DNA from 4 places in the Serratia sp. L9 genome. Region 4 is predicted to be linked to each of the others. Evidence: predicted binding sites of a transcription regulator. Region 4 holds the regulator's gene; each other region holds the start of a gene.
The links. The regulator sigma-54, encoded in region 4, starts transcription at its own class of promoters, with help from an activator protein. The targets are predictions, from matches to a motif close to GTTGGCACANNTTTCGCTNT.

Region 1 (3,375 bases), 2.3 Mb from region 4:
TTTTCTGGATCATGCGGCGTTGGAAATGCTGCGTCATGGTAGCGAGATCGGCTTGAAGTAACGGCTCAGACAGGGCATCGTCGGCCACTTCGGCGATGGTCTGAGCAGGTAAATTAAAATGAACCGGCAACAGTTCCAGCTCGGCGGTATTTTGTGTGGCGCGGGCCAAAATAGCCGCTCGATAAAGGGTATGTTCCAGCTCGCGAATATTTCCTGGCCACGCATAGTGTTCCAGCGTCGATAATGCTGCGCCACTAAGGGTTAGCTGTGACAGGGCAAACTTAACCCGGCAACGTTCGCAAAAGAAACCGGCAAGCAGTGCAATATCGCCAATACGCTCGCGTAGGGGGGACGGCTATGGGGAACACGCTCAGTCGGTGATATAAGTCCACACGAAATAGGCCATCAACCACAGCCTGTTTCAGATCGCGATTGGTAGCGGCAAGAATACGGACGTTCACCCGTTTAATCGAATCATCCCCGACGCGTTGAAGATCGCCATATTGAATCACGCGCAGCAGTTTCGCCTGTAATGACAACGAAAGCTCTCCGACTTCATCCAGGAACAGCGTGCCATTATCAGCCAATTCAAATTTGCCAATGCGGTGCTGGATAGCGCCGGTAAATGCCCCTTTAACGTGACCAAACAGTTCGCTTTCTGCGACGTTTTCCGGCAGTGCGGCGCAGTTGAGATACACCAGCGGATTTGAGGCACGTGACGAACCCTGGTGAATGGCGCGTGCGACCAACTCCTTGCCCACTCCTGTTTCACCGGTAATGAGCACGTTGAGGTCGGAGCCGGCGACAATGTCAATTTCCTGCTTTAGCTGCTGCATTAACGGTGAGAGCCCAATCATCTCTTCTGGCTCTCTGGCAGCATTGACTCCAGGTGGTGCCAGCGGTGTCAGTGACTGCTTCTCCAACATTTCAACCAGCAATGCGTTATTCAGCGCGCCAGCCGCCAATGCGCCGATCAGTCGCAGCTCTTCATCGCTGAAGCGATCAAATTGCAGAGGATTCAGACTGTCGAAGGTCAATGCGCCGATCAAATCCTGTTCGGCAAACAGCGGCAGGCCGATGCAGGCGTGAACTTTCAAGTGGTCGTGGCCGGGGATCAGACCGTCATAAGGATCGGGCAGGTCGCTATCTGCGGGAAAACGCACCACGTTGCCGGCCCGGGCAATCGCTTCCAGGCGAGGATGGGCGTCTAGCGCGAAGCGGCGGCCCAGTACGTCTTGCGTCAATCCATCAATGGCTAACGGGCGAAACTGCTGCCCTTCAAAACGCAGCAAAGCAGAGGCGTCACAGCGCAGCAAGTGGCGCAGACTATTGATTAAACGTTGGAAACGATCGCGCTGGCTAAGCCCACTTTGCAGATCGATAGCGATGGCCGCCAGGGAGTGGATGGAGAGTGGCATAATTGTCATTCCGACAGTTGATTGTCATAAAGACAATATTACGCTGATGTCATTTTGACATCAAATTTTTAAAATATGTTTAAAAACAACAAAATAAAAATGGCACGCCCTTTGCTATATAGACGCCATGAGCAACTTTTGAAACGTGATGTTTAACAGTAAGGGCATTAGCATGGCAATCCAGGTAAAAAACAACATCCAATGGGTCGGGCAACGTGATTGGGAAGTACGCGATTTTCATGGCACAGAATACAAAACGCTGAAGGGCAGCAGCTATAACAGCTATTTGATTCGCGAAGAAAAAACGGTGTTGATTGATACGGTGGATCATAAATTCAGCCGTGAGTTCGTGCAGAATCTGGCGGCAGAAATCGATCTTGCCACGCTGGACTACATCATTATCAATCACGCGGAAGAAGACCACGCGGGTGCCTTGACTGAGTTGATGGCGCGCATCCCGCATACGCCAATTTACTGTACCGAAAACGGCATTGACTCCATCAACGGTCACCACCACCACCCCGAATGGAATTTCCATGTGGTACACACCGGAGACAGTCTGGATATCGGTAACGGCAAGCAACTGATTTTTGTCGAAACACCGATGTTGCACTGGCCTGACAGCATGATGACCTACATGACAGGCGATGCGGTGTTATTCAGCAACGACGCGTTTGGTCAACATTATTGCGATGAGCATCTGTTTAACGATGAGGTCGATCAGAATGAGCTATTTGAACAGTGCCAACGCTATTACGCCAATATTCTGACACCGTTCAGCCGGTTGGTGGCGCCAAAAATCAATGAAATCCTTGGGTTCAATCTGCCCGTGGACATGATTGCAACTTCGCACGGCGTGGTGTGGCGCGATAATCCAACCCAAATTGTACAGCGTTATCTGGAGTGGGCGGCGGACTATCAGGAAGATCGCATCACCATTTTCTATGACACGATGTCCAACAATACCCGCATGATGGCAGACGCCATTGCACAGGGCATCAACGAAACCGATCCTCGCGTGGCGGTGAAAATCTTTAATGTGGCACGCCATGATAAAAACGAAATACTTACCCATGTGTTCCGCTCAAAAGGCGTCCTGGTGGGCTCATCGACCATGAATAACGTCATGATGCCAAAGGTTGCCGGCCTGTTGGAGGAAATGACCGGCTTGCGTTTTCGCAACAAGAAAGCGTCGGCGTTCGGCAGCTATGGCTGGAACGGTGGGGCGGTTGATCGTATTCAAACGCGTTTGATGGATTGTGGTTTTGAAACCACGCTGGCGCTAAAGGCTAAATGGCGCCCCGATCTGGATACGGTGGAAATATGCCGTCAACATGGTCGTGAGATCGCCCGCCAATGGGCGTTGACCAGCCCGGTCAACCGCCAGCTGACGGGCGAAACTGTGGTGCAACCGCTGCCGGTAATCGCCGCACAGCCAGCAGGCAAACCGCAGACTCAGCCGATCGCCTGCGGAGCGGGTCAGGCAGACGACAGCCTGGGCCCACGCATGCAGTGCAGCGTTTGCCTGTGGATTTACGATCCGCAAGAGGGTGAGCCGATGCAGGATGTCGCACCCGCTACCGCCTGGCAAGACGTCCCGGAAGACTTCCTGTGTCCGGAATGTTCGATGGGCAAAGACGTGTTCGACCCCATGGCGACGGAGGCTAAATGAAACACGGCATTGTTATCATCGGCTCGGGCTTTGCCGCGCGCCAGTTAGTGAAAAATTTGCGCAAACAGCATGGCGAGGTGCCGATTCGGCTGATTGCCGCAGACAGTTGCGATGAGTACAACAAACCGGAACTGAGCCATGTGATTAGCCAGAACCACTCTGCCGCATCGCTGACGCGGCAAGCCTCGGGCAGCTTTGCCGAACAGTACCAACTGGCGCTGCACCCGAATACGCACATTATCGCCATCGACACGCAGAATAAAACGCTGCACAGCGCGCAGCAAC
Region 2 (3,375 bases), 580 kb from region 4:
AAGGATCTGACGTGAAGTCACATACTTGCCTTCTTTACCGCAGAACGGAGAGGTGTTGACGTTAAAGAACATGCTTACGGTTGGCTCATCTACAGACAGTGCTGGCAACGCTTCTACTGCGCTCACATCACAAATGGTGTCAGAGATGTTCAGTTCGCCCAGACCGGTGATCGCGATGATGTCGCCCGCTTCGGCCACGGTCGCTTCGATACGCTCCAGACCCATATGAGTCAGCACTTTACCGACTTTACCGTTACGGGTTTTGCCTTCACTGTCGATGACGGTGATCTGCTGGTTAGGCTTAACTTTACCGCGCTTGATACGGCCGATGCCGATAACACCAACATAGTTGTTGTAGTCAAGTTGAGAGATTTGCATCTGGAACGGAGCTTCCAGCTCAACCTGCGGTGCAGATACGTGGTCGACGATCGCCTGATACAGCGGGGTCATGTCTTCAGCCATATCGTTATGGTCAGCACCCGCGATACCCATCAAGGCAGATGCATAGATGATTGGGAAATCGAGTTGTTCGTCGGTTGCATCCAGGTTTACGAACAGGTCGAAGACCTGATCAACAACCCAGTCCGGGCGAGCGCCAGGGCGGTCAACCTTGTTGATTACCACGATCGGTTTCAGACCATTAGCAAATGCTTTCTTGGTCACAAAACGGGTTTGCGGCATTGGGCCATCCATTGCATCCACAACCAGCAACACCGAGTCGACCATTGACATCACACGTTCTACCTCGCCGCCGAAGTCGGCGTGTCCTGGGGTATCTACGATGTTGATGCGGTAGTCTTTCCAATTAATGGCGGTGTTTTTTGCGAGGATAGTAATCCCACGCTCTTTCTCCAAATCGTTGGAGTCCATTACACGTTCAGTGGCTTCTGCACGCTCTCCGAAAGTACCGGATTGTTGCAGCAACTTGTCAACCAGGGTGGTCTTACCATGGTCAACGTGGGCAATAATGGCGATGTTACGCAAATTTTCGATCACAGCTTTGCCTCAGGCATTAGAAATAGCGCGCTATTGTACACGTATTAAGCGAGGGACTAAACAAGATCACAACACTCTCTTATAAACAACTGTGTACAGGTTAGTTTGTGATCCCTTTCACGGTGCAAAAAGCAGCAGCCGGACTCATTTTGCACCATTTTAGTGCTTGGCATCGATAAATTGCACTATCTTAGTGCGTTAGATCATTAATGGTGCATACTGGCCATGAGTAAAACCCGCGCAAACAGGCGATTTTTTCGCTTTTAAAAAGTTGGCACAGTTTTCGCTTTAGTCTAATCAAGGCGAAATCAAGCCAGTTACACAGATTCGTTCCACGACGACGACAATGATAAATCCGGGAGAGTTAAGTATGTCCGCTGAACACGTTCTGACGATGCTGAATGAGCATGAAGTGAAATTCGTAGACCTGCGTTTCACCGATACCAAGGGTAAAGAACAACACGTTACTATCCCAGCTCATCAGGTAAATGCCGACTTCTTCGAAGAAGGTAAAATGTTTGACGGCTCCTCAATCGGTGGTTGGAAGGGCATCAACGAATCTGACATGGTGCTGATGCCAGACGCCAGCACGGCAGTTCTGGATCCGTTCTTCGAAGAGTCTACCCTGATCATTCGTTGTGACATTCTCGAGCCAGGCACCATGCAGGGCTACGATCGTGACCCTCGTTCGATTTCAAAACGTGCGGAAGATTTCCTGCGCTCTTCGGGCATCGCCGATACCGTGCTGTTCGGGCCAGAACCAGAATTCTTCCTGTTTGATGACGTGCGTTTCGGCAGCAGCATCCGTGGTTCTCACGTAAGCATCGATGACATTGAAGGCGCCTGGAACACCAGCACCAAATACGAAGGCGGCAACAAAGGCCACCGTCCTCCAGTAAAAGGCGGTTACTTCCCAGTGCCACCGGTTGACTCTTCACAGGACATCCGTTCTACCATGTGTCTGACCATGGAAGAAATGGGTCTGGTGGTTGAAGCTCACCACCACGAAGTGGCAACAGCAGGTCAGAACGAAGTGGCCACCCGCTTCAACACCATGACCAAGAAAGCCGACGAAATCCAAATCTACAAATACGTGGTTCACAACGTGGCCCACGCGTTTGGCAAAACCGCAACCTTTATGCCAAAACCGATGTTCGGTGATAACGGTTCCGGTATGCACTGCCACATGTCATTGTCCAAGAACGGCACCAACCTGTTCGCTGGCGACAAATACGGCGGCCTATCTGAAATGGCGCTGTTCTACATCGGCGGCATCATCAAGCACGCTAAAGCAATCAACGCCCTGGCTAACCCGACCACCAACTCTTACAAGCGTCTGGTCCCAGGTTACGAAGCCCCGGTCATGCTGGCTTACTCTGCCCGTAACCGTTCAGCTTCAATCCGTATTCCCGTGGTTGCCAGCCCGAAAGCGCGCCGTATCGAAGCCCGCTTCCCGGACCCAGCGGCTAACCCATACCTGTGCTTCGCTGCGCTGCTGATGGCTGGCCTGGACGGCGTCATCAACAAGATCCATCCTGGCGATGCCATGGACAAAAACCTGTATGACCTGCCACCGGAAGAAGAAGCGGAAATTCCAAAAGTTGCAGGCTCGCTGGACGAAGCGATGGCTGCGTTGAACGAAGACCGTGAATTCCTGACCCGTGGCGGCGTATTCACCGACGACGCGATCGACGCTTACATCGACCTGCGTAAAGAAGAGATGGATCGCGTTCGCATGACGCCACACCCGGTTGAATTCGAACTGTACTACAGCGTTTAAGTCATACCCGCGTCCTCTGCGGAGGGCGCGTCGTTTTTTGTTGCCGTGGAAACTTTTTAGCCCATCTTCGGATGGGCTTTTTCTCCACCCTATCTTCTATAAAACTATTTCATACCGCGACGGATGAAGTAGGATGGATGCACTAAAACGGTGCAGTCGTCTGCTATGCTCAAGAGATTTCCAGGCGCAGCGAGACGGCAACCGAGCGAACCAACCGGAGCTTGGTCTGCCAAGTGACAGGTGTGAGTAAGGGCAGCCAACAACGCTGCGTCTTGAAAGATGAAGGGCATATATGGCAACTGGCAAGCTGCCCGAAGCAGGGCAGATCCTCAATTCTCTTATCAACAGTATTTTGCTGTTGGACGATCGGCTGGCCATTCACTATGCGAACCCGGCGGCACAGCAACTGTTGGCGCAAAGTGCCCGTAAACTTTTTGGTACGCCACTGCCCGAGTTGCTCGGTTATTTTTCGCTGAATATCGATTTGATGCGTGAGAGCCTGAATGCAGGCCAAGGCTTTACCGATAGCGAAGTGACCCTGGTAGTCGACAGCCGCGCACATATTCTCTCATTGACCGCGCAGGCGTTACCGGAAGGCT
Region 3 (3,375 bases), 2.0 Mb from region 4:
TGTTGACGTCCAGACCTTCACGCTCCTGCTCTTCCGGTACGCGCAGCCCCACAACCGCCCCGGCAACTTTAAAGGCGATAAACGCGGCAACGCTCGACCATACCAGCGTAACCCCTACGCTCAGCAGTTGGACCCACATTTGATGCCCCATCGTCACGCCAGCGGCATACCCGGTGCCCCCCAGTGATGAAGCCGTGAACACGCCGGTCAACAGACAACCCACAATGCCGCACACGCCGTGCACGCCAAATACATCGCAGGTATCATCCACTTTCAGCCATTTCTTCAGCGTTACCACGCCCCACAGGCCAGCTACACCGCCAACCAGGCCGATGATCAACGCCCCACCGACCCCGACAGTACCCGCAGCTGGCGTTATTGCCACCAGCCCGGCGATACAGCCAGAGCAAGCTCCCAACAAGGAAGGTTTGCCACGCACTATCCACTCGGCAAAGGTCCAGGAAAGGATTGCGCCCGCAGTGGCTACCACCGTGTTCAGGAACGCCAGCGCCGCAATGCCGTTGGCCGCACTGGCGGAACCGGCGTTGAAGCCGAACCAACCGATATACAGAATAGAGGCACCGGTAAACACCATCGGCAGGTTATGCGGCTTGAACGCTTCTTTGCCAAAACCAGCACGCTTGCCCAGCAGATAGGCCCCCACCAAGCCAGCGCTGGCGGCGTTGATGTGCACCACGGTTCCACCGGCAAAATCCAACGCACCATCGGATGCCAGCAGACCACCGCCCCAGACCATATGCGCAATCGGCAAGTAAGAGATGGTGAACCAGATGGCAGAAAAAATGATCACCGCAGAGAAGCGGATACGCTCCGCGAAACCACCAACCACCAGAGCCACGGTAATACAGGCGAAGGAGGCCTGGAACGCGACGTGGATCATCTGGCTGAAAGTACCGGTTACGCTATCTATACCGATCCCTTTAAGCATCGCCGTCTGCAAACCACCGAAGAAGGCATTACCTTCGCTGAAAGCCAGCGTATAACCATAAAGCACCCACAACACACACACCAAAGCAAAGGTCACGGTAACCTGTGTCAGCATCGAAAGTACGTTTTTGGCGCGCAGCAGCCCACCGTAAAACAATGCGATCCCCGGCAGGGTCATAAACAGCACCAGCGCGGTGCAAATCATCATAAAGGCGTTATCTGCCTTGTCTGCCACCGCTGGAGCGGCGAAAGCCAGAGAAGGAACCAGGGTTACCATACTCAGGCCCAACATGGATAAAAGTCTTTTCATTATCAGTTCATCCCCATTCACTTGACTGAACCTGTGATTACAGTGCTGCTTCGTCTGTTTCGCCGGTGCGAATACGAATGACACGTTGCAATTCGGCAACGAAAATTTTGCCGTCACCAATCTTGCCGGTGTAGGCCGCTTTGCTAATGACATCAACCACTTCATCCAGTTGATCATCGGCGATAGCGATATCAATTTTGACCTTAGGCAAGAAATTGACGCTGTATTCAGCGCCGCGATAGAGCTCGGCATGACCCTTCTGGCGCCCAAACCCTTTGACTTCGGTTACGGTCAGCCCCTGAATACCGACTGAGGATAGGGCTTCACGCACGTCTTCTAACTTGAATGGTTTGATCACCACGGTAACCAGCTTCATATTGCCTCTCCACGAATTAGCCTAAAAACTTACCCCTGGTACGAGTCTTATAAAGCAAAGGCTATGCCAAAAATTATTTTGTTTTTTTATTCAGCCTGTTACATCGGTATTGGGGGAGTTTTGAACGTGCGGGAGGGCGTCTCATGAATAACAGCTCAGTCATTGCGCACCGCATTGGTGCAAAACGCGTTGAGAAAGTGCAAGAAGGGGGAGTCAGAAAATTTCGCTGCCTGTTTGTGGTGCGGGAAGCGATGGCCCCATTACCGGAACCATCGCCAGGGCAATTATACCGTCTGCGTTTCTTCGCGGGTCGCCGCTTCCAGCTCTTCCCCTACCAGTTGCAGCTGGTACATCTGATAATAACGACCCTGTTGTGCCAGCAGTTGCTGATGATCGCCCTGCTCCACCGCGTGGCCACGGTGCAGCACCAGAATAGAGTCGGCATCGACAATGGTTGAAAGGCGGTGCGCAATCACTACCAGCGTGGTGTGTTCGCGGATCAAGCGTAAGGCCCTCTGGATCGCCTGCTCGGTACCCGAGTCAATATTAGCGGTAGCCTCATCGAGGATCAGGATCTGCGGCGCCTGTACCAGCACGCGTGCCATGGCCAAAAGCTGCTTCTGCCCAACGGAAAGATTGTTCCCCTGCTCGCCCAGGCGGGTTTGAATTCCCTGTGGGAATGAACGTACCAGGTCAGCCAGTTGCACCCTCTCCAGCGCCTGCCAGGCCGCTTCCTCGCTGATATTACGGCCAAGCGTCACGTTAGCCAGCACCGATTCAGCCATCACCACCGGATCTTGCTGCACCATGGCGATCCCTTGGCGCAAGGTGCGGTGTGAAAGGCTGGATAAAAGCCGCCCATCCAGACGAATTTCCCCTTCGCTCTGCGGGTAATACCCCATCAGCAGATTGGCCAGGGTACTTTTACCACTGCCGGTATGCCCAACCAGGGCGACAAAGCCCCGTGACGGCACTTGCAACGATATATGCTGCAACACTTTCTGGTCGCTACGGTAAGCAAAGCTCAGTTCTTTGATGTCGATACGGCCACTGGTCAGCGGACGATCGTCGCTGCCGTAGCTCTGCTGGCTGCGATCCATCAGTTCGAAAATCCGCTCCCCAGCCACCACGGCCTGCTGCAATATCGATTGCTGGGCAGTCAGTTCGATTAGCGGTTCGTTCAGGCGGCCCAGATAGTTGATAAAGGCATACAGCACCCCGACGCCGATGGCCCCTTCACCGCTGAAACCAAACAGCATAAGCAGGCCGCACAGCACCAGCGCGGAGAACAGGCTAAGCAGTGGCCGTAATAGGAACCCATCCAGCCGCAGCGTTTGCATGCGGGCAGTATAGTGGGAGCGACTGGCCGCGCTCATACGCTCACCAAAGCGTATCTGCTGGCGGAACTGCTGGATAACCCCCATCCCGCTGATCACTTCATTAAAGCCATCGTTGATATCGGCCAGATAGCCACGCATTCGCCGCACTATCGGCGTGCTGTAATATTGATAGATCCCCATCACCACCAGCACCGCCGGGAAGATGCAGATCGCAACCAACGCCATACGCCAGTCAAGGCTGAACATCGCCACCAGCATCGCGCCGATCAATGCGGCACTTTTCAGTACCGTGGCAACCACCATCACATACAGATCTTTGATGACTTCCGTATCGTTGGTCACTCTGGAGATCAACTGCCCGACGGGTTGCGTATCAAACGCACTCAGCGGTTGGCGCAGCG
Region 4 (3,375 bases):
GACCACCACGTTTTACATGGTTGTCGGTATCGTTCAGCGCGATGCCGGGCGCATTGTTATCGATGAAGAAGATATCAGTATCCTGCCGCTGCACGCTCGTGCTCGCCGTGGCATCGGCTACCTGCCGCAGGAAGCATCAATCTTCCGTCGCTTGAGTGTTTACGACAACCTTATGGCAGTGCTGGAAATTCGCCCGGATCTCACCAGCGAACAGCGTGACGATCGTGCGGTTGAGCTGATGGAGGAGTTTCACATCTCCCATCTGCGAGACAACCTGGGCCAGTCGCTCTCCGGCGGGGAACGCCGCCGCGTGGAGATTGCCCGTGCACTCGCCGCCAATCCGAAATTTATCCTGCTGGATGAGCCCTTCGCCGGGGTTGACCCGATTTCTGTTATCGATATCAAAAAGATTATCGAACACCTGCGTGACAGCGGTCTTGGCGTACTGATCACCGACCATAACGTGCGTGAGACGCTGGACGTCTGTGAACGCGCCTATATCGTCAGCCAGGGCAAACTGATCGCACACGGTACGCCGGATGCTATTTTGGCCGATGAGCAGGTGAAACGCGTTTATCTGGGCGAAGAATTCCGCCTCTAAGCTCCAGCGGCGTGCCAATTGGCAATCCGTTAACGGAAGTAAACACAAGATATGAAGCAAGGTTTGCAACTCCGGCTCAGCCAACAGCTGGCCATGACTCCCCAACTCCAACAGGCGATACGCCTGTTGCAGCTGTCCACGCTTGAGCTCCAGCAGGAGATCCAACTGGCGTTAGAGAGCAACCCGCTGCTTGAACAGTCTGAAGACCAGCACGAAGAGATCGAGGCAAAAGAGAGTACCGATACTGAAGGGCTGGATACCCGCGAAGCGTTGGAACAAAAGGACATGCCTGAAGAGCTGCCCCTGGATGCGACCTGGGATGAGATCTACACCGCAGGCACGCCTTCCGGCACCGGTACTGACTACGGCGATGACGAACTCCCGGTCTATCAGGGTGAAACGACGCAAACGCTGCAAGATTACCTGATGTGGCAAGTGGATCTGACGCCGTTTTCCGACACTGACGTGGCCATTGCCACCTCGATCGTCGATGCCGTGGACGATACCGGCTATCTCACCGTACCGCTGGAAGATATTCTGGAAAGTATGGGCGACGAGAATGTGACCATGGAAGAAGTTGAAGCGGTTTTAAAGCGCGTGCAGCGTTTTGATCCCGTCGGCGTTGCTGCCCGCGATCTGCGGGACTGCCTGCTGATCCAGCTTTCTCAATATGCCAAAGAGACACCTTATCTGGCCGAGGCCCGCCTGATTGTCAGCGAGCATCTGGATTTGCTGGCCAACCACGACTTTCGCAGCCTGATGCGAACAACTCGGTTAAAAGAAGATACACTGAAAGAAGCGATGGAGTTGATCCAATCGCTCGATCCTCGCCCTGGGCAATCGATCAATACCGGTGAGTCAGAGTATGTCATACCGGATGTTCTGGTACGCAAGGTGCAGGATAAGTGGACGGTGGAGCTAAATGCAGACAGCATCCCGCGCCTGAAAATAAACCAGCAATACGCAGCCCTCGGCAACAGTGTACGCAATGATGCCGACGGCCAGTTTATCCGGAGCAATCTGCAGGAAGCGAAGTGGCTGATTAAAAGTCTGGAAAGCCGAAATGACACTCTGCTCAAGGTGACCCGCTGCATTGTCGAGCAGCAGGAAGCGTTCTTTGAGCAAGGGGAAGAGTTTATGAAACCCATGGTTCTGGCAGATATCGCCCAGGCCGTGGAGATGCATGAATCGACAATCTCGCGCGTCACTACGCAGAAATTCCTGCACAGCCCGCGTGGTATTTTCGAATTGAAGTATTTCTTCTCCAGCCATGTGAATACCGATAGCGGTGGCGAAGCCTCCTCTACGGCGATCCGGGCGTTAGTGAAGAAACTTATCGCGGCTGAAAACCCCGCGAAGCCGCTTAGCGACAGCAAGCTGGCTACCCTGCTTTCCGATCAGGGGATCATGGTAGCGCGGCGTACCGTTGCCAAGTACCGAGAGTCTTTGTCCATCCCGCCGTCTAACCAGCGTAAACAGTTGGTTTGACCTCAATAGAGAAGGAAGACATTATGCAGCTCAACATTACCGGACACCACATCGAAATCACCGAACCAATGCGCGAGTTCGTCAACAACAAGTTTGCCAAACTCGAACAGTATTTTGACCGCATTAATCAGGTGTATGTCGTACTAAGTGTGGAAAAAGTGCAGCAGATTGCTGAAGCAACGGTGCATGTGAATGGAGGCGAGTTGCACGCCACCTCGGAAAAAGAAGATATGTATGCCGCAATAGACTGCCTGATCGACAAACTGGCTCGTCAATTGAACAAACATAAAGACAAACTAAAACAACACTGACATTCTGGGCCTTCACCCCATGTGGTTATGGCCCTTACCGTAGTCTACTTGGCTACACGGCAACCATCGGCGCGTCACCTGGATGGGTACGCGCCGTTAAGCCATCAGGGTTAAACAGGCGAAAAACCGTGCTATAAACGTTACCAGTGCCGGTCTGCAACCGACCGTAAAGGTAGCTGAATAAGACGGTTTAAGTGAAGATGAGATGAACAACGAAATAATGCAATTAAGCTCGGTGTTAAACATCGAGTGCACCAGAAGCTCGGTACACTGCACCAGCAAGAAACGGGCTTTGGAAATTATCAGTGAACTGGCAGCTAAACAGCTTAATCTGCCTTCGCAGGTGGTGTTTGACGCCGTTCTCACCCGGGAGCGCATGGGCAGTACCGGTATCGGCAGCGGTATCGCAATCCCGCACGGGAAATTGGAAGAAGATACCCTGCGAGCCGTTGGCGTGTTTATCCGTCTTGATCAACCTATCGCCTTTGATGCCATTGATAACCAACCGGTCGATCTGCTTTTCGCATTGCTGGTACCGGCAGATCAATGTAAAACTCATTTGCATACGCTGTCGCTGGTTGCCAAACGGCTGGCCGACAAAACCGTTTGCCGCCGCCTGCGTTCAGCGCAAAGCGACGAAGAGCTGTATCAAATTATCACCGAGTAACCATTCGCTGGCGTGACTTCCAGCGATGAAAACGCTACTGTTTTACTTATGATATCTCCGGGTTACGGCCTGGGTAATAGAGACTCTAACAGTGGCGATAAACGCCATTAAGATGCCAGGGGAGTTACCACATGGTGCTGATGATTGTCAGCGGCCGTTCCGGTTCAGGGAAATCCGTCGCCTTACGGGCGTTGGAAGACATGGGTTTTTACTGCGTTGATAACCTGCCCGTGGTGCTGCTGCCGCAGCTTGCCCAGACGCTGGCTGAACGCAATAGCTCCGCCGCGGTAAGCATCGACGTACGTAAC

Region 1: a site for sigma-54 is predicted at 1,517-1,536, ahead of norV (anaerobic nitric oxide reductase flavorubredoxin). Genes of this name have one in related genera too.
Region 2: a site for sigma-54 is predicted at 1,267-1,286, ahead of glnA (glutamate--ammonia ligase). Genes of this name have one in related genera too.
Region 3: a site for sigma-54 is predicted at 1,686-1,705, ahead of glnK (P-II family nitrogen regulator). Genes of this name have one in related genera too.

What each region holds. Positions count from the first base shown of each region.
Region 1 covers NZ_CP192591.1:4,091,934-4,095,308, reverse strand. Annotated here, with positions in the region: partial or broken gene norR (nitric oxide reductase transcriptional regulator NorR) at 1-1,418, opposite strand, end outside; gene norV (anaerobic nitric oxide reductase flavorubredoxin) at 1,591-3,090, shown strand; gene norW (NADH:flavorubredoxin reductase NorW) at 3,087-3,375, shown strand, end outside.
Region 2 covers NZ_CP192591.1:1,197,223-1,200,597, reverse strand. Annotated here, with positions in the region: gene typA (ribosome-dependent GTPase TypA) at 1-996, opposite strand, end outside; gene glnA (glutamate--ammonia ligase) at 1,367-2,776, shown strand; gene glnL (nitrogen regulation protein NR(II)) at 3,069-3,375, shown strand, end outside.
Region 3 covers NZ_CP192591.1:5,456,815-5,460,189, forward strand. Annotated here, with positions in the region: gene amtB (ammonium transporter AmtB) at 1-1,258, opposite strand, end outside; gene glnK (P-II family nitrogen regulator) at 1,296-1,634, opposite strand; gene ACQ86O_RS26040 (SmdB family multidrug efflux ABC transporter permease/ATP-binding protein) at 1,919-3,375, opposite strand, start outside.
Region 4 covers NZ_CP192591.1:1,781,972-1,785,346, reverse strand. Annotated here, with positions in the region: gene lptB (LPS export ABC transporter ATP-binding protein) at 1-601, shown strand, start outside; gene rpoN (RNA polymerase factor sigma-54) at 653-2,089, shown strand; gene hpf (ribosome hibernation promoting factor) at 2,113-2,400, shown strand; gene ptsN (PTS IIA-like nitrogen regulatory protein PtsN) at 2,606-3,067, shown strand; gene rapZ (RNase adapter RapZ) at 3,199-3,375, shown strand, end outside.